One region of the Bradyrhizobium sp. 44 genome, then DNA from elsewhere that is predicted to be linked to it. Evidence: predicted binding sites of a transcription regulator. Region 1 holds the regulator's gene; each other region holds the start of a gene.
The links. Region 1 encodes LexA, which represses DNA repair genes until DNA is damaged. Its sites were predicted from a motif close to TGTTCNNNNTGTGTTCNG; they were not measured.

Region 1 (4,255 bases):
CTCGTCGTTCTCGTCTTGCCATGACCATTGTCCTGCCGATCTGGCACGTTCTTCGGATCATGCCGCAACGCGCTTGATCCTGCCTTCCGGAACAATGCGGTGGGATGACTGCACCCGCTCGGCTGTTTTGCCTCTGCGCCCGCGCTCGGCTAGAAGACGTGCGGAACATTCGCCCGAACGTGCCGAGCAGGAGTTTTCGCCGTGGCCTTGATGCCGGTTTCCGACGCGCTTGCCGCGGTGCTGGCGGGTGCAGAGCCGCTGCCGGAGGAAATGATCTCCCTCGACCAGGCCTACCATCGCGTGCTCGCGCGTGACGTCGCGGCGCGGCGCACGCAGCCGCCGCAGGCGATGTCGGCGATGGACGGCTACGCGGTGCGAGCGGCCGATGCCGCGACGATCGATTCGGAGCTCACCATCATCGGCGAAGTCGCGGCGGGCCGACCGTTCGCGGGGATGGTCGGCGCCGGCGAGGCCGTGCGGATCTTCACGGGCGGCGTCGTTCCCGGTGGCGCGGACGCCGTCGTGATCCAGGAGGACACCGTCGCCGCCGGCAAGCGTGTCACGATCAAGGAAGCCGCGATCGCCGGTCGGCACATCCGCCCCGCCGGCGTCGATTTCCGCGAGGGCGACGTGCTCCTGCGCAAGGGAAGCCGTCTCACCGAGCGCGACCTCGCGCTCGCCGCCGGGATGAATCATCCGCACCTTGCCGTTTACGGGCGTCCGAAGGTCGCGATTCTCGCCACCGGCGACGAGTTGGTGATGCCGGGCAGCACGCCCGGCCACGGCCAGATCGTCTATTCCAACGGCTACGCCCTGCACGCGCTCGCCCGCAGCGAAGGCGCCGAGACCATCGACCTCGGTATTGCCGCCGACACGCTGGAGGCCACCACCGCCGGCATCCGCCGCGCCCGTGAGAGCGGCGCCGACATCCTGATCACGACCGGAGGCGCATCGGTCGGCGACCACGATCTGGTCCAGCAGGCACTGCGGGACGAAGGCATCGCGATGGCGTTCTGGAAGATCGCGATGCGGCCAGGCAAGCCGATGATGCACGGGCGGCTCGGCGCAATGGGCGTGATCGGTCTGCCGGGCAATCCCGTGTCGTCCTACGTGTGCGCTTTCCTGTTCATGGTGCCGCTGATTCGTGCCCTGTCGGGCCGTTCAGTGCTTCACCATCGCCGTGAGCGCGCCGTGCTCGGCCGCGATGTCAGCGCCAACGACCAGCGCGAGGACTATCTGCGCGCGCATCTGGAGGAGCGTGACGATGGCACACGCGTCGTTCTTCCCGTCAATCATCAGGACTCTTCGCTGCTTGCGAATCTCGCTGCAGCACAGGTACTTCTCGTGCGCGCACCGTTCGCGCCGAAGGCCGAAGCCGGCACGGCTTGCGAAGTGTTGCGGCTCCCTGTCTGAGCGCCCCGGCAATGCGCGTTCCGCCAACTTTGCTCTGTTCACGGTAAATTAAGCAGTTGCGGAACATGTATCGAACATATAGTGTCCGTTCATGATTTGTTTCGAGCATGTAGCGGCATATTGCCGAATTCAGCGTCTCGGAATCGGACGACATCAACCGGGGGACTTTGGTCGAGATGTTAACGCGCAAACAATACGAGCTTCTGCGGTTCATCAGTGAACGTCTGAAGGAAAGCGGCGTACCGCCCTCCTTCGACGAGATGAAGGATGCGCTCGACCTGCGCTCGAAGTCGGGCATCCATCGCCTGATCACGGCGCTCGAGGAGCGTGGCTTCATCCGACGCCTGCCCAACCGCGCTCGTGCGATTGAAGTCATCAAGCTGCCGGAGCTCCAGGCAGCCGCCGGCAGCCGCCGCGGCTTCACGCCGAGCGTCATCGAGGGCAATCTCGGCAAGGTGCGTGCGAGCTCCAGCCTGCCCGCGGACGACGGCGAACGTCCCGTCGCGGTGCCGGTGATGGGCCGCATCGCGGCCGGCACGCCGATCGAGGCGTTGCAGACCCGCAGCCATACTATCAGCGTACCGCCTGACATGCTCGGCTCGGGCGAGCATTACGCGCTCGAAGTGCGCGGTGATTCCATGGTCGAGGCCGGCATCCTTGACGGCGACATGGCGCTGATTCAGCGCAACGAGAGCGCCGATACCGGCGACATCGTGGTGGCGCTGATCGACGACGAGGAAGCGACGCTGAAGCGCTTCCGCCGTCGCGGCGCCTCGATCGCGCTCGAGCCCGCCAACGCGGCCTATGAGGTCCGCATCCTGCCGCCCAACCGGGTGAAGATTCAGGGCAAGCTGATCGGGCTTTACCGGAAGTACTGATACCGGGAGTGCTTGATACCGGGAGTGCTAGGCGCCTCGCGCGCTTCCGATCGGCATTGCCGGTCAGAGATTGGAGCGGATCATCGTCCGCTCCGGCTGGATAGTCTTTCTGGTTCTGCACAGTCTATCCGGCCCCTCCTCCGGCGCTGGCTCCTCGCGATGCCCACGAAGCAGCACCGCTGCGCGGCCCAAGTGTTCGAGGAAATGGCGGCCAGCGATCGTCCGCAACGTGCGGAATGCGATCGAGCAACCGTTGCAGCCAAGTCGGCAATATCCGGGCCGGCAACATTCGGACACGCGCCTCCCGAATGCATCGCAGCAGGCTTTGTTCCTATTGAATGCGGGAAAGATAATGTGATCGCGGCTTGCGGAAACCAGCCGCAGATTTGCCCACAACCAAGCAGAGCGTTCGTGCTTCCACTCTGATAGAGGCCTGCGCCTCGAAGAGACGCGGGTTGCTATCCCAGCATGAGGAGCACCCGATGTGTGACTACAGCTTGCATGCCGTCGCGTCGCGCCCCGCCGAAGTCGGCGAGACGATCGTCACGACAAGCTTCCGCGGCACCTCGACGCGAGGCTTCGCCTCGGCAGCCGATCCGTCTGTTGCCGTCTGCCTGCTGCCGGGAACGGAGCTCGCCTTCGCCGACGACGTTCGCTACGACAATCGCTGGATTTGGACGCGCACCATCAATTCCCGCGTGGGCAAGTTCGGCAAGATCGACCCGCACGTTCCCGACCGCCATCATGACGCGATCGAATTCCCGGACGGCAAATATGTGCTGGTGACGCAGCTCGTCGAAGGCCAGCGCGCGACCGTGCTGCAACTGCCTGTGACCCAGCCGGTGACGGAGCGCGAGCACAAGGCGCAGGTCATCGCCGACAGGCAGCCGACCGTCACGCGCCTGCCGATCGGCTGACGCAGCCGCCTACGGGGTCGGAGGTCAGGATTGAATTGCCATCGCCGGCCGTGGCCGGCGAGATGGCGTGGTTTGCGCCCAGCGAATCCGAGCAGATGCACCAATCCACTGCATTGCTCCGCACCGTCAGATCAATCGTCGGCCTGCAAGTCGGTCTCCGCCGGCGTTGCGTCCTTGATGCGGGGCGCGATCGCCTTGGGCGCAAGGCTGCCGTCGAAATCACCCTCGCCTGCGCCGGCTGGCAACCAGGGGCGGCTCGCGCCTCTCGCCCTCACCGCCTGAACCGCAAAGCCGTCACCACGCCGCATTAGCGCCAGCGCGCTCTGGCTGGCGAGCCGCTGCCGATCGACCACCATCGCCGCGCAATCGGGCGGCGCGGGACGTGCCGTCACCACCAGCGCGGCCCGACTGCAATCGTCCGCGAGAGCGTCGACGCGTAGCGCCAGCGCGACCAGCCTCCCGTCGGCCAGTGGCGTCACGCAGCCGGATTCGTCACAGGACACGCCGTCGGCCAGAGAGGCTCGGCCGGCATCGCGCGGATCTGCGTCGGCAGCGAGCCATTCCTTGAGCAAAAAGCTGTCCTTGCTCGTCCTGATCAGGTGCAGATATCCGTCCCTGCCCCGCACCGCGACGCTGGCGCCATCCCCGGCAATCAGGATGTCGGGCTGCCGCGCCGACAGTCCCCAGAGGATCGCTGCCAGCAGGACCAGGGCGCCGGACCAGCGTAGCGGCGTGCGCAACAAGCCTAGCACAATGATTCCCAGGCTCGCCGCGATCAGCGGCGTGATCCCGAACGCCGGGATGCGGCCGACCGCGCCCGGCAATGCCGCGACCCAGCGCGAGACCGCGACCATCCACTCGATGCCGATCCCCATCAGCCACCAGAACACGCTGTCCAGCCCGAACGGCGCAGCAAGCAGCCCCAACAATCCCGCCGGCATCACCAGCGCCGAGACCACCGGCATCGCGCCGAGATTGGCAAGCACGCCAAACGGCGTGACACGGTGGAAATGGAAAGCGGCGTAGGGCGTGGTCGCAAGTCCCGCA
Region 2 (4,255 bases), on a different contig from region 1:
ACCGCGATCTTCTCGCCCTCCGGTGGCTCTGTCGGCATCGGCTTCGACATTCCGGCCTCGACTGCAAAGCTCGTCGTCGCACAGTTGAAGGACAAGGGCGCGGTCACTCGCGGCTGGCTCGGCGTGCAGGTGCAGCCGGTGACATCGGATATCGCCGACAGCCTCGGCCTCAAGGAGGCGCGCGGCGCGATCGTCGACAATCCGCAGGACGGCAGCCCGGCGGCGAAGGCGGGCATCGAGGCGGGCGACGTCATCACCGCCGTCAATGGCACCGCGATCAAGGATTCCCGCGATCTCGCCCGCACCATCGCCACCCTGGCGCCGGGCACGTCTGTGAAGCTCGACGTCGTCCACAGGGGCGACAGCAAGACGGTGACACTGGCGCTCGGCGAGTTGCCGAACGAGCGGCAGGCCAGAGCCGACGAGGGCAAGTCGCAGCCGGATGCCGGCATGCCGCCGCGTCTCGGGCTCAGCCTGGCTCCGGCCGGCGACGTGCAGGGCGCCGGCCAGAAGGGCGTCGTCGTCACTGAAGTCGATCCGCAAGGGCCGGCCGCGCAACGCGGCATCCAGCCCGGCGACGTCATCCTCAATGTGGGCGGCAAGGCTGTCGCCAATATCGGCGATGTCCGTTCGGAGCTGGCGCAGGCGAAATCGTCCGGCAAGCGCAGCGTGCTGCTGCAGGTCAGAAGCGCGCAGGCGACCCGTTTCGTCGCGGTGCCGCTCGCATAAGGCGAACGTCGATCGGCGCAACTCCAAAAAGGCGGCCCACGGGCCGCCTTTCCTGTTCGCCTTCAGGATTCCGGATGTCCGCCGATAACATTCTCGTTAACGGCAGTGAGGATGACCCGGTTCGTCCGAAAAAGCCGTGTTCGCTCATCACAATTCCGGGTCAGGTAGGGACTCGGCGGCAATGAAGCCGCCGGGACGATTGCAAGCGTGGAACTTCGAACTTGCCGCCGCTGAGCTGGACCGGTCGGCAATTCGTATTTGATCGGTGCCGACATGGATCGATTGAAGCTCTCGCTGAGGACTGCGCTGCTCGTGGCGCCATTCGTGCTGTGGGGCGGAATCGCTCTCGGGCGTGACGACGGCCGCTACGCGGACTCTCCCCTCAAGCCATGGTTCGACGGTCTACGCAGCCATCTCGGTCCGTGCTGCTCAGATGCGGATGGGTTTGCCGTCGCCGATCCCGATTGGGACTCGCACAATGGACATTATCGCGTGCGGCTCGACGGGGAGTGGGTCGACGTCCCGGACGAAGCCGTGATTACCGAGCCGAACCGGGCCGGCCGCACCATGGTGTGGCCGGTGAAGACCGCGTTCGGCGTTTCGATCCGCTGCTTCATGCCGGGCAGCATGATCTGACGGAGGTCAGCGCGACCGTTTGGAGGATTTGCGCTTCGACGTCTTCTTCGAAGTCTTTCTCGAAGTCTTCTTGGATGTTTTCCGAGATGTCTTCTTTGACGTCTTCTTTGACGTCTTCTTTGACGTCTTCTTGGACGTCTTTCGCTTCGCGGCTTTCTTCGGGACCTTCTTGCCCTTCTTGCGCGCTTTCGACAGGCCGATCGCGATTGCCTGCTTGCGGCTCTTCACGCGTCCGCCTCGACCGCCCGGTCCGCTTTTCGCGGTACCCTTCTTGTAGCGCTTCATCTCGCCTTCGACGTCGCTGCCGGAGCTGCGCGAGTAGCGGCGCTTCTTTGCCTTGCGTGCCATGCATGTTCTCCCTTGGCCTGGGAAAACAATCCGAGACAGGCATGGTTCCGAAAGCGCGCATGCACGTCCCGGATACGCGGCTTAGTCTAGAACGAATCCGCCAGTTCGATCTCGGCTTCCAGCACCTGAATGCGCCGCGCTGCCTCGCTGGAGGACAGATCCCGCGCATATTGCGCAGGTTGATACGCCTCTTCGCTCAGCCGCTTCAGCCGGAGGCCCTGCGCCCGCGTCATCTGTTCGGTGAGGAAAGTCTTGGCGGTTACGAAAGTCTTGGCGTCGTATTTACCCTGAACCTGCATGTCGCTTCTCCCTTCTGAAATCGTGACTTGACTATATGTTCTTATTTTGTTCTAACAAGTCATGGACAACAGAATTAATGAAATTCGACGTAAAATCAGCGCCTTGAGGCTTGAAATGGCCGATGTCGAGGCGTCCGTGCGCGAGCTCGTCGAGCGCGATCGCGACTGCACAGAGAAGGCCTTGGCGCAGATGGATCTGCGCCGGAAAATCAATCTGCTGATCGGCGAATGGAAGGCTGCAGGTGGCGGCGATGTCCTGCCGAATGTCCGCGACAGGATGAGCCTTCGTTCCGCGAAGGCATCAGGTAGTCCTCTGCGCGTGATCGCGCGCCGCTGAAAGCTTTGGGAGCGCACGGTGGAGGAAGACCCGGATGCGTACCGGATTCTAAAGCTGCGCGCCGAGATTCTCGAACTGGGCTCTGCCATCCGGCAGCTGCAACGGGAGGGGCTCGACGACGCCGCGGCCCAGCTCTTGATCGCGCGCAAGCGCGCACGACTCGATCATCTGGTGAGAGCTGATTCCGGCAGCGTCCATCCTGACATCCTGGGAAGCCATCGGAGCTGAAGCCTGCACGCAACGCGGCCCGAGAAAAGTTTGTTCGAACACCATAAGCAAAAAGGCCCCGCGATCGCGGGGCCTCTATGAGTTGGGCGAACAAAACCTACTTGGTGTTGCTCATGCCGCCCTTGTTGTTCGTCATGGTGCCGCCCTGATCGGAGCCGGGACCGGAGCCGCCCTGACCGGAGGGATCAGCACCCTTGGAGGACTTGGTGTTGGCGCCTGTGGTGGTTTGCGACGATGACATCGAGGATCCGTGTTTTGCCTTGTGCGACTTAGCCTGCACCGCGAACGGCGCGGCGGTGAGGCCGGTGGCCAACATCACGGCAAGAGCGAGCTTGGTGGTCTTCATGTGCGGGAACTCCCTGAGTTGAATTGACGCAGGCAGCCAACTGCTATTCGTCGCAGGAGTTCCGAACAAAGAAGTTCCGGTAAATCTCGCATCCTTCAAGATTGCTTGTCCTCTGCGAGGATGAATACGACGCCGGTGAGTGTCGCCCCGATCGCGAACGTCGTCACCAATGTGAGGGCGAAAACGACAACGGCCTGGCTTCCGCCGTGATTCAGCAAATTGGCGACGGCTGGATTGGACAGCACGAGCAAGAGGCTGAAAGCGAGCCCTAAGGCTGCGCCCATCATGGCGTGCGTCATCAGCTTGACGAGCCCGCTCGGAGAGATCAGGTCCGACGACTTTTTCGCGCGCATGGAACTCTATCCCGATCTCGCAAGCAACGCCTGCGACACGCGCTGGTTCCACCCGCATGAAGGAATCGTTATCGCCCGCTTCATCCGACGTTCATGCCGGTTGGACGAGAATGACTGCGCAACACGGGAACATTCGATATGGGTAAGGTGGTCTTTCTCTATCGCTCTCTGGCTTATCGCAACGCCGCCGCGGACATCCTCCGCAAAGCGCGCAAGCTGCCCCGCGGCGCGGAGCGAAGCGCGGCGTGCCGCTATGCCAAGGCGCTGCGCGATCTCGCCCAAACGGAAGCCTGGCTCGAAGGACGGGTCGCGCGCGAGCCGCAAACGACGCAGCGCAGGAAGAGTGCGGCCTCCGGTTAACCGGACGCGCGCTGCAATTCGGCGGAGCTGGCGGCTTCGAAGTTGCCGGGCGCGGTCGTCGCGGCAGTCTTGCGGACCAACGGCACCTCGAGCCGGCACAACAGACCCTCGGCGCGCCAATCGAATCGCGCCTGCCCGCCGAGCTGGGACTCGACGCTCGCAAGCAGGCTCCGCGTACCAAAGCCGCGGGATTTCGGCGTCATGACGAGCGGGCCGCCGGACTCCTCCCAGGTCAGCGTGAGCAGCTCATCCTCGACCTGCCAACCGATCGCGAGCCGTCCCGTTCGCGTCGAGAGCGCGCCATACTTCGCCGAGTTGGTGAAAAGCTCATGCAGCGCCAGCGCCAGCGTCTGGGCGGTTGCCGGCAGCAACTGAACTTCGGACCCCGCCAATTTGATCTGGCCGCCGAGGGAATAGGGCGCAAGCTCCTCGTCGATCAGCTTCGAGAGTTCGGCGCCCTGCCAGCTCGACAGCGACAAGATCGTATGCACGCGCGCCAGTGCATTGATGCGTCCCTCGACGGCGCTGACATAGGCTTTGACTTCGTCGGCGCGGGTGAGGCGCACGATCGATTGCGCCAGCGCAAGCGCATTCTTGGCGCGATGATCGACTTCCCGCG
Region 3 (4,255 bases), on a different contig from region 1:
GCTCGATCGCAATCACGAGATCAGCAAGGCCGGCGCGTTGGATCGCGCCGGCGGTGGACGAGTCCGTTGTCACAATGAGCCGCATCATGCCGGTGGCCTCAAGGCTTCGTCAAAGAAGGGCCGTAGCGCCACAGCCGATCGTTGGTCAGCCGCGTGCCGCCCCACCAGCGATCGATTGGATTGTGGCGGCTGAAATCTTCCCTGCCCGCCAGCACCGACCTCCCAAACTCCGTTATCGACAATCTGCTCCGCAGATAAGCCTCATCACGGTCCCTCAGATTCTCTCGGCGGATATTCCGCAGTTCATCGTCGAGTCCGGCAATCGCGGGTCTCGGACCTAGCGCAAGTCCGTGCAGCAACCACCCCAGCTCAAACTCGCTAAAAACACGCGTACGGCGAAGACTACGCAGATGGAACAATGCATTCGTCCGTTCGTAACCCCGTGCAATGAGTTCGAGGAATCGCATTTCCGTCGCGCCGAGCCCCGTTGACGGAAGCTCCGCCAGCAAGTCGATCAAGGCCGGCTTCAGCATCGGCAGGGCACTCAGATCGTTGTCAACGAGGCCGACACAGGCCTCGGGCGTCGGCGCGGCGTAGGCCAGCCAAGCCTTCCTTGCCGTTGCGAGTTCATCCGAGGTGATGTCGACAGCCGGAATGTAGGACAGCGACTTACTAATGTTCGCCGCCTCCTGTGAGATGAGATCGAAGGCAATCAGTCGGAGCTTTGACTTGGCCACGGTCTCTGGGTGGGAGCGGAGATATTCGAGCAGCCAGATCAGCTGGAGCTGATCATTTGGGGTCCGATCGAACCACAATTCGACCAGGTCGTAGGATTGGCAGAACTCGACCAGCGAAAGATGTCTGCGGTCTTCGGCAGCCGACGGCCGGCGTCCAACGAAGTCCGACCAGTGCGTCCCGGACCCGCTCCCCCCGAGCGGGCGGGGACATAGACTGCAAGTTCGTTAAGAGGCGGAGGCCCATCGACAAAGCGGAACGTGAAGGGGATGACGATTTCGGCAAGGCCCGAGCGCATGAGGTCGAAGCCGGACGAACTCGTCAGAAACGCACGCTTCATCGCCTAAATACTCCAGGCAAAACGAAACGGGCACTGACGACGTCGGCAACTCAACGTCCTCAGCGCCCGCTCCTCGCGAAAAACTCTACCCGTTGAGGCTTACTCGTCCCCCGGCTCCTCGCCGTCGGCGTCACGCTCGGGGCTGCCGGCGAGAATCTGCTCGGCGATCAGGCCGGAGTTCTGGCGGATCGAGGTCTCGATCTTGGCGGTGATGTCGGGGTTGGCCTTCAGGAACGCCTTCGAATTCTCGCGGCCCTGGCCGAGGCGCTGGCTGTCATAGGAGAACCAGGCGCCGGACTTTTCGACGATGCCGGCCTTGACGCCGAGATCGAGGATCTCGCCCATCTTGGAGACGCCCTCGCCGTACATGATGTCGAACTCGACCTGCTTGAAGGGCGGCGCCAGCTTGTTCTTCACGACCTTGACGCGGGTGGTGTTGCCGACAACCTCGTCGCGCTCCTTGATCGCGCCGATGCGGCGGATGTCGAGACGGATGGAGGCGTAGAATTTCAGCGCGTTGCCGCCGGTGGTGGTCTCCGGCGAGCCGTACATCACACCGATCTTCATGCGGATCTGGTTGATGAAGATCACCATGGTATTGGACTTGTTGATGGACGCCGTCAGCTTGCGCAGCGCCTGGCTCATCAGACGGGCCTGCAGGCCCGGCAGCGCGTCGCCCATCTCGCCCTCGAGCTCGGCTTTCGGCACCAGGGCCGCGACCGAATCGATCACCAGCACGTCGACCGCGCCGGAGCGCACCAGCGTGTCGCAGATTTCCAGCGCCTGCTCGCCGGTGTCCGGCTGGGAGATCAGGAGCTCGTCGATGTTGACGCCCAGCTTGCGCGCATAGACCGGGTCGAGCGCGTGCTCGGCGTCGATGAAGGCGCAGATGCCGCCCTTCTTCTGCCCTTCCGCAACCGTGTGCAGCGCCAGCGTGGTCTTGCCCGAGGATTCCGGCCCGTAGATCTCCACGACGCGCCCCTTCGGCAGGCCGCCGATCCCGAGCGCGATATCGAGCCCCAACGAGCCCGACGAGATCGCCTCGACATCCATCGAACGGTCGTTCTTGCCCAGCTTCATCACCGAGCCCTTGCCGAACTGCCGCTCGATCTGGGAGAGCGCGGCGGCGAGAGCTTTACTCTTGTCCATGGAGGATCCTTCGACGATACGCAGGGCAGTGGTGGACATCGGGTCGTGCTCCTTATGACGAGGATTCGCGTGAGGGACAAACGATTGGCGAGGCGGCGCGGCGATAAAAACAATGTACCCTATTTGTTCTAGGTTCGCAATATGTTCTTTTGGGAATTTGCACGCTCTGGCTGACGCGCATCAAAGACGGATGACCCGCACGCCGCCAGAATTCGGTAATCCTGCGGCACCGAACCTTTCGCGGTCTGCGGCCTTCTCTTGGATGAGACTGCAACTCTGGGACTTCCAATCATGACGGAAAATACGCATCACGATACGAGCCGGCGCTCTCCACTGCTGGAGGCGGCGCGAGAGGAGCTGAGCAAGTTCGAGCGCAAGGAAAACGAGTTCCGCAAGAAGGATCGCGAAGAGCGTGCCGCCGAACTCCATCTGCCGCTGGACGCGATCAAGGTTCACTAAGGCCGCGGGGACGAGGGCTTAGGAGCTGACAGGCCGGCTGGCTGGGCAGGCGGCGGCGGTGTTCGCCAGCGGCAACGCGCCAGCGACGAGGCCGGAGCGGCGCCATTGATCTCAAAAAGATCGGCACGGGAATCGGGATTCGGATGGTCGTGGAGGCGCGTCCGAGTCGATATGGTATCCAATTACTACCAGCAAGCCATTGATTTAGTGGCGGAATTTTCCGGCGGGCTACTGTGCATGGGGTTGTTTTCGTGTTTTTGAAAGGCGCGCATGGGCCTTTCCACCCCCAGAGCCGTCTCCCGGCACCCAACACCGCCTATAGCAGAACCAGCAACCCGATGCCGATCACCAGCACGACGAAGCCAGCCGCCGTCGCGGCGGCGAATGACCGCTCTACGTTGTCCATGATGCCACCCCGTTGCCGGTGCGCCACGTTTCCCCCATGGCAGCACCGTCGCTGCGAAATCTCGCCTGCGGTTGTGTCCTGAGTTGTGCGAACGGATGTCGAAATTGGGACCGGTGCGGGGCCAGTCTGCGGCCCGCCGCGCTCAGGCTTTCGCTGCCACCGTCAGCCTTGTCAGGCTGTCGTAAGCTGAGCCGGCTAGGTTCGCCTGGCTATGGTGTTGCAGCCCAGCACCTCAGCCTCCAATAACCTTTCCCCGCTTGGTTCTTCCAAGCGGGGTTTTTCATTCCGATTTCATTCCGATTTTGATGCCGATTTCCATGCCGGCCGGCCGGTTTGCGAACCGCCCTCCTCCTGCGTCAGCCGCAGCGAGAAGGCGCGGATCGCCGGCGCCGCGAGCAGCACGATCGGCAGCATCGCCGCCCATGCGATCAGCCACGACACCATCCAGTGCGCGAGGAAGTCCAGTGCGTTCCCTGCCGGAAAGCTGGCGATGCCCGCGGCGATCAGCGAGGTCAGTCCGGACTGGATGATTCCGAACACGAAATGAGAATAGCGGCGGGGAATGCCCGGCATGACGCGCCCATGTTGTTGACCGTCATCGGGCCAAGCAAGGCATATGCCGCCGCGTTCCGGAAGGTGCCCTTACCCATCCCAGGAACTCTGTTCTTGGTCGGAGAACCACGGGCATGAGGTCTCGCGCCGCCGCGCGTGGCCGGCGTCTTTCGACATCCGATTTCGAATGTTTCGGCGCGCCTGCGTTTGCAAGATAGCCGTGAGCTATCCGGGGCTTACCGACAGATTTGGCTTTCCCTGGAATATTATGCCGCCCAGCATGTTCTCAGTGATGGAAGTGAATCGTGGGAGAAGGCCATGAATCACAGGGGCGTCGAGTTCACCGTCGCCAAGACGGCACTTCCCGGCATCTGGCAGTGGCAGTTCCGGATCGGCGAGCAGATCAAGACCGGCCGAACCGAGACCAAGATCGATCTGTTGGCGATCCGGCGGGTGCAGCTGCGCATCGATCGGGAGCTGAAGGCGATCGGGCGCAAAACCGCCTGAGCGGCAGGCCTAAACGGCAGGGCCGAGATCGGCGGCGGGCTGGCGCGCCCCGGCGCGCCGCAGCCGTCATGGCCTATAGGACGCAGCGGCGCCCATGGGGCTATTCC
Region 4 (4,255 bases), on a different contig from region 1:
CGGCGTATTCGGCTTCTGATGCAGGCGGATCTTGCCGCGCGGCACGAATTTGAAGTGTTTCACCGCGTTGGTGACATAGACCTTCTTGCGGTCGACGCCGGCCTCTTGCAGTGCCCTGTCGAGCATCTGGCCGGCCGGACCGACGAAGGGATGGCCCGCGAGGTCTTCCTTGTCGCCAGGTTGCTCGCCGACCAGCATGATATTGGCTGACTTCGGACCCTCGCCGAACACGGTCTGGGTGGCGTCCTTGTAGAGATGGCAGGCGCGGCAGTGGGCGGCCTCCTCGCGGAGCGCTTCGAGATCGTCGGCAGCGGTCTTGCGTTTCATCGGAGCCTCCGGCCGCTTTTGAGGCTTGTGCGGATCGGTTGCGGCATTGGCGATCATGGCGCCGGTCATGCGCTCGGCGTCCTCAATCAAGGGCTTAATGATCGAAGCCTCGGGCAGGTTCCTCCAATATTTCTTCGGCATCTCGGCCTGCATCGCCTTCACCTTCAGGCGGGCCGGATTGAAGATGCTGGCGTAGTAGCGCCGCCAGGTTTCCTCCAGCCGGTCTTCGCTCGGTGCCTCGCTCTTGCTGACGCCTGATGTGAACGAGAGCGCGTGGCCATCCCAATGCGCGCACAAATCCGGCGTCAGGATCGACCAGGGCATGTCGGCAAAGCGCCGGGCGAAGAACGGCGCGGCGAGCTCGACGATATGATGCTCCGGCTCGAACCAGGCGACATAGTGTGCTTCGCGTTCCCTGCCGATCTCGCGGAAGCGCACGAAGGCGTGCATCTTGTGCTCGTCGCGGTAGACCGCCTTTGCCATGGCCGTGACTTGCGCGACGTCGGGATCGGTCGCGACCTCGATGAGATCGTGGTTGTCCTTCAGCCGAAACAGCAGGCGATAGAGGATCGCGAAACGCTCGGGATCGCGATGGAGGATCGCGGCCTTGGCGAGCTCGACGAATTTTGCAGGCACGTTGAAGGTGCCGTCGCCACCCGCCGGCAGCGGAGACGGCGAGGGCGTCGCGAACAGCTCCGCTTCGCCGCCCTGCACGGTCCAGGTGATGTCTGCCGGCTTCATTTGGTGTAGCACGAGGCTACGCGCGGCTTTGCGCCAGCCGTCGAAATCGGTTTCGTTCTCGAGGGTGATATATTGCATCAGAAGCCAAATCCCAGTTGCGTTGCCTTCGGCTTGAACCGTTCGATCAGCCGTGCCTCGTCGAGGCGGTGCGGCGCGGGACGGTGGTCGCTGAGGACGATGAACGGCAGCGCCTTGTTGCGGGGCACATGCAGCCGCGCGAGATCGGCGACGCGGATCGTGGTCGTGCGTCGCGTTGCGATGATGCGATCGACCGCCTTGGTGCCGAAGCCCGGCACGCGCAACAACTCCTCGCGGCTGGCGCGGTTGACGTCGAGCGGGAAGCGGTCGCGGTGGCGTAATGCCCAGGCGAGTTTTGGATCGATGTCGAGCGGCAGCATCGCACTTTCGTCGACGATCTCGCCGACGTCAAAACCGTAGAACCGCATCAGCCAGTCGGCCTGGTAGAGTCGGTGCTCGCGCAGCAAGGGCGGCGCGCGCAGAGGCAGCGCGCGGCTGGCATCGGGGATCGGGCTGAACGCGGAATAGTAGACGCGCCTCAGCCTGTATGAACCGTAGAGATTGGCGCTGGTGTGGAGGATGGTGTGGTCGGAGGCCGCGTCGGCGCCGACGATCATCTGCGTGCTTTGGCCGGCCGGCGCGAAGCGCTGCGGCTTGGCTTTCGTGTTCGCGTTGCGGCTTTCCTCGGCCTCGTCCAGCTTCAGCCGCAGCCGGCCCATGGTGCGGCGGATCGCGCGCACGTCCTTCTCGGGCGCGAATTGCTGCAGGCTCGTCTCCTGCGGCATCTCGATGTTGATGGAGAGACGGTCGGCATATTTGCCGGCCTCGGAGATCAATGCATCGTCGGCCTCCGGGATCGTCTTGAGATGGATGTAGCCGCGGAAGTGATGCTCCTCGCGCAGTTTTCGCGCGACACTCACCACCTGCTCCATGGTGTAGTCGGGGTTGCGGATGATGCCGGAGGAGAGAAACAGCCCTTCGATGTAATTGCGCCGGTAGAAGTCGAGCGTCAGCTTGACCACTTCGTCGATGGTGAAGCGGGCACGCGGCACGTTGGAGGAGGCCCGGTTGACGCAATAGAGGCAGTCGTAATTGCAGGCGTTGGTCAGCAGCACCTTGAGCAGCGAGATGCAGCGGCCGTCCGGCGCGTAGGAATGGCAAATGCCCATGCCGGGCGCGGTCGATCCCATGCCCTTGCCGTCGCTGGAATCCCGCCTCTCGGTGCCGCTGGAGGCGCAGGACGCGTCGTACTTGGCGGCGTCCGCCAGGATTTCCAGCTTGCGTTGCACGTCCATATTGGAATCCCTTTGATTCAGCTCATGAATCCCGAAGAGTGCCAATTCGATTGACTCTCCAGGCGCCGTTAGCTTTATATTAGAACATACCATGAACAATTGAGCCAGCCGTTGGTTCTCTTTTTGAGAGCCACGGCAATCACCCCTTCAAGGAGCGGCGACCATGAGCGGCGCACGCATCAGCGCGCTTGCAGCCTTGCGCGGCCAGATCGAGCGCATCGAGACGGCGGAGGTCGTGCATCATCGCGACCGTGTCGCGCTCGGCCATCGCGAGGCCGACAACGCGCTAAAGGGCGGGCTCGCGCGCGCGGCAATCCACGAGGTATTTTGCGAGGGACGTCAGGGCGCGGCCGCGACGGGCTTTGTCACCGGACTTGCGGGGCGGATGACGGCGCGAAAACCGCTGCTGTGGGTGCGGCAGGATTTTTCAGAAATTGAAACCGGTGCGCTGTCGATGAGCGGGCTCACCGAGATCGGTCTCGATCCGCGCCGCATGGTGATGGTGCGCGCCGCCGACGTGGAGAGTGCGTTGCGCACGTCGGCCGATGCGCTCGCCTGCGACGCGCTGGGTGCCGTCGTGCTCGAGCTCTGGGGCGAGACGAGGCAGTTCGATCTGGTGGCGAGCCGCAAGCTGACGCTGGCTGCGCAATCTTCCGGTGTCACCGGCCTGTTGCTGCGGATGGCCGCGCAACCTTTACCCTCAACCGCCGAGACCAGATGGATGCTGCGCGCGGCGCATTCGCCGCCGGGCGCGATGTGGAGCGCTTGGGGGGCGCCGCGTTTCGATGCCGAGCTCCTGCGCAATCGTCATGGCCCGTGCGGGCGGTGGATCATGGAATGGAAATGTGATGAGTGCCAGTTCTCTGAATCGTCGGCGTATCCTCAGCCTGTGGCTGCCGCGCCTGCCCATCGATCGGATCCAGCGGTTCTTCGGCAACGTCGGACTGCATGAAAATAATGCGCCCAGCATCGTCGTTGCCAAGGACAGCAACGCGTTGGTGATCCATGCGCTGGACGAGGCGGCCGAGCGCCTCGGTCTGCATATCGGCCAGCCTCTGGCCAATGCCCGGGCGATGTGTCCTGATTTAAAGGTGTTCGACGCCGATGCCGTGGCCGATGCCAAGACGATCGGCGACATCGCAGACTGGTGCGATCGTTTCACGCCGCTGGTGGCACTCGATCCGCCGCACGGGCTGTTCCTCGACATCACCGGCTGCGCGCATCTGTTCGGCGGCGAGGCTGCGCTGTTGCAAACCCTTGTCCGTGCCCTCGATCGACAGGGCTTTGCCGTCAGCGCGGCGATCGCCGGCACCTCGGTCTGCGCGCGCACGTTGACGCGGCAATCTTCAGGGACCATCGTTGCCGATGGCGGGGAGGCGGCGGCAATCAGCCGGTTTCCGGTGTCAGCGCTTGGCGCGGGTGAGGCCATCAGCACCGGCCTGCGACGCGCCGGCCTGAAGACCATCGGCGATGTCGCCTCGCGCACGCCGAGCGAAATCACGGCGCGGTTCGGTGCGCGGTTCTCCACGCTGCTCGCGCATGCGCTGGGGCAGGGCGATGCGCCGATCAATCCACGAAAGCCGCTGCCCGATTACATCGTGGAGAAACGCTTTGCCGAGCCGATCGCGACCGACACCATGATCGCGATGACGCTGTCGCGCCTGGCGGACACGCTGATTGCGTCGATGGAGAAGCAGGGCAAGGGCGCGCGCCGCCTGGAAGCAGCCTTCTTCCGCACCGACGGCGCGGTGCGCGCGATTATGGTCGAGACCGGACGTCCCGTGACGCGGAGTGCGGTGATCGATCGGCTGTTCCGCGAGCGCCTCGATGCACTCGCCGATCCGCTCGATCCCGGCTTCGGCTTCGACATGGTG

Region 2: IVB41_RS33930 (DUF3072 domain-containing protein) is a predicted target of LexA. The motif match lies at 2,049-2,066, and genes of this name have one in related genera.
Region 3: recA (recombinase RecA) is a predicted target of LexA. The motif match lies at 2,338-2,355, and genes of this name have one in related genera.
Region 4: IVB41_RS01600 (putative DNA modification/repair radical SAM protein) is a predicted target of LexA. The motif match lies at 2,462-2,479, and genes of this name have one in related genera.

What each region holds. Positions count from the first base shown of each region.
Region 1 covers NZ_JADPIY010000020.1:310,489-314,743, reverse strand. Annotated here, with positions in the region: gene glp (gephyrin-like molybdotransferase Glp) at 202-1,413, shown strand; gene lexA (transcriptional repressor LexA) at 1,590-2,291, shown strand; gene IVB41_RS23650 (hypothetical protein) at 2,774-3,208, shown strand; gene IVB41_RS23645 (ComEC/Rec2 family competence protein) at 3,340-4,255, opposite strand, start outside.
Region 2 covers NZ_JADPIY010000038.1:255,549-259,803, forward strand. Annotated here, with positions in the region: gene IVB41_RS33915 (Do family serine endopeptidase) at 1-729, shown strand, start outside; gene IVB41_RS33920 (hypothetical protein) at 1,003-1,365, shown strand; gene IVB41_RS33925 (DUF6496 domain-containing protein) at 1,372-1,713, opposite strand; gene IVB41_RS33930 (DUF3072 domain-containing protein) at 1,800-2,012, opposite strand; gene IVB41_RS33935 (hypothetical protein) at 2,128-2,349, shown strand; gene IVB41_RS33940 (hypothetical protein) at 2,368-2,577, shown strand; gene IVB41_RS33945 (hypothetical protein) at 2,675-2,923, opposite strand; gene IVB41_RS33950 (hypothetical protein) at 3,019-3,276, opposite strand; gene IVB41_RS33955 (hypothetical protein) at 3,415-3,636, shown strand; gene IVB41_RS33960 (HWE histidine kinase domain-containing protein) at 3,633-4,255, opposite strand, start outside.
Region 3 covers NZ_JADPIY010000029.1:595,078-599,332, reverse strand. Annotated here, with positions in the region: gene IVB41_RS28590 (hypothetical protein) at 1-88, opposite strand, end outside; gene IVB41_RS28585 (hypothetical protein) at 99-815, opposite strand; gene recA (recombinase RecA) at 1,175-2,263, opposite strand; gene IVB41_RS28575 (hypothetical protein) at 2,516-2,683, shown strand; gene IVB41_RS28570 (DUF2798 domain-containing protein) at 3,381-3,662, opposite strand; gene IVB41_RS28565 (hypothetical protein) at 3,960-4,148, shown strand.
Region 4 covers NZ_JADPIY010000004.1:351,406-355,660, forward strand. Annotated here, with positions in the region: gene IVB41_RS01595 (UdgX family uracil-DNA binding protein) at 1-1,146, opposite strand, end outside; gene IVB41_RS01600 (putative DNA modification/repair radical SAM protein) at 1,146-2,381, opposite strand; gene IVB41_RS01605 (ImuA family protein) at 2,545-3,333, shown strand; gene IVB41_RS01610 (DNA polymerase Y family protein) at 3,230-4,255, shown strand, end outside.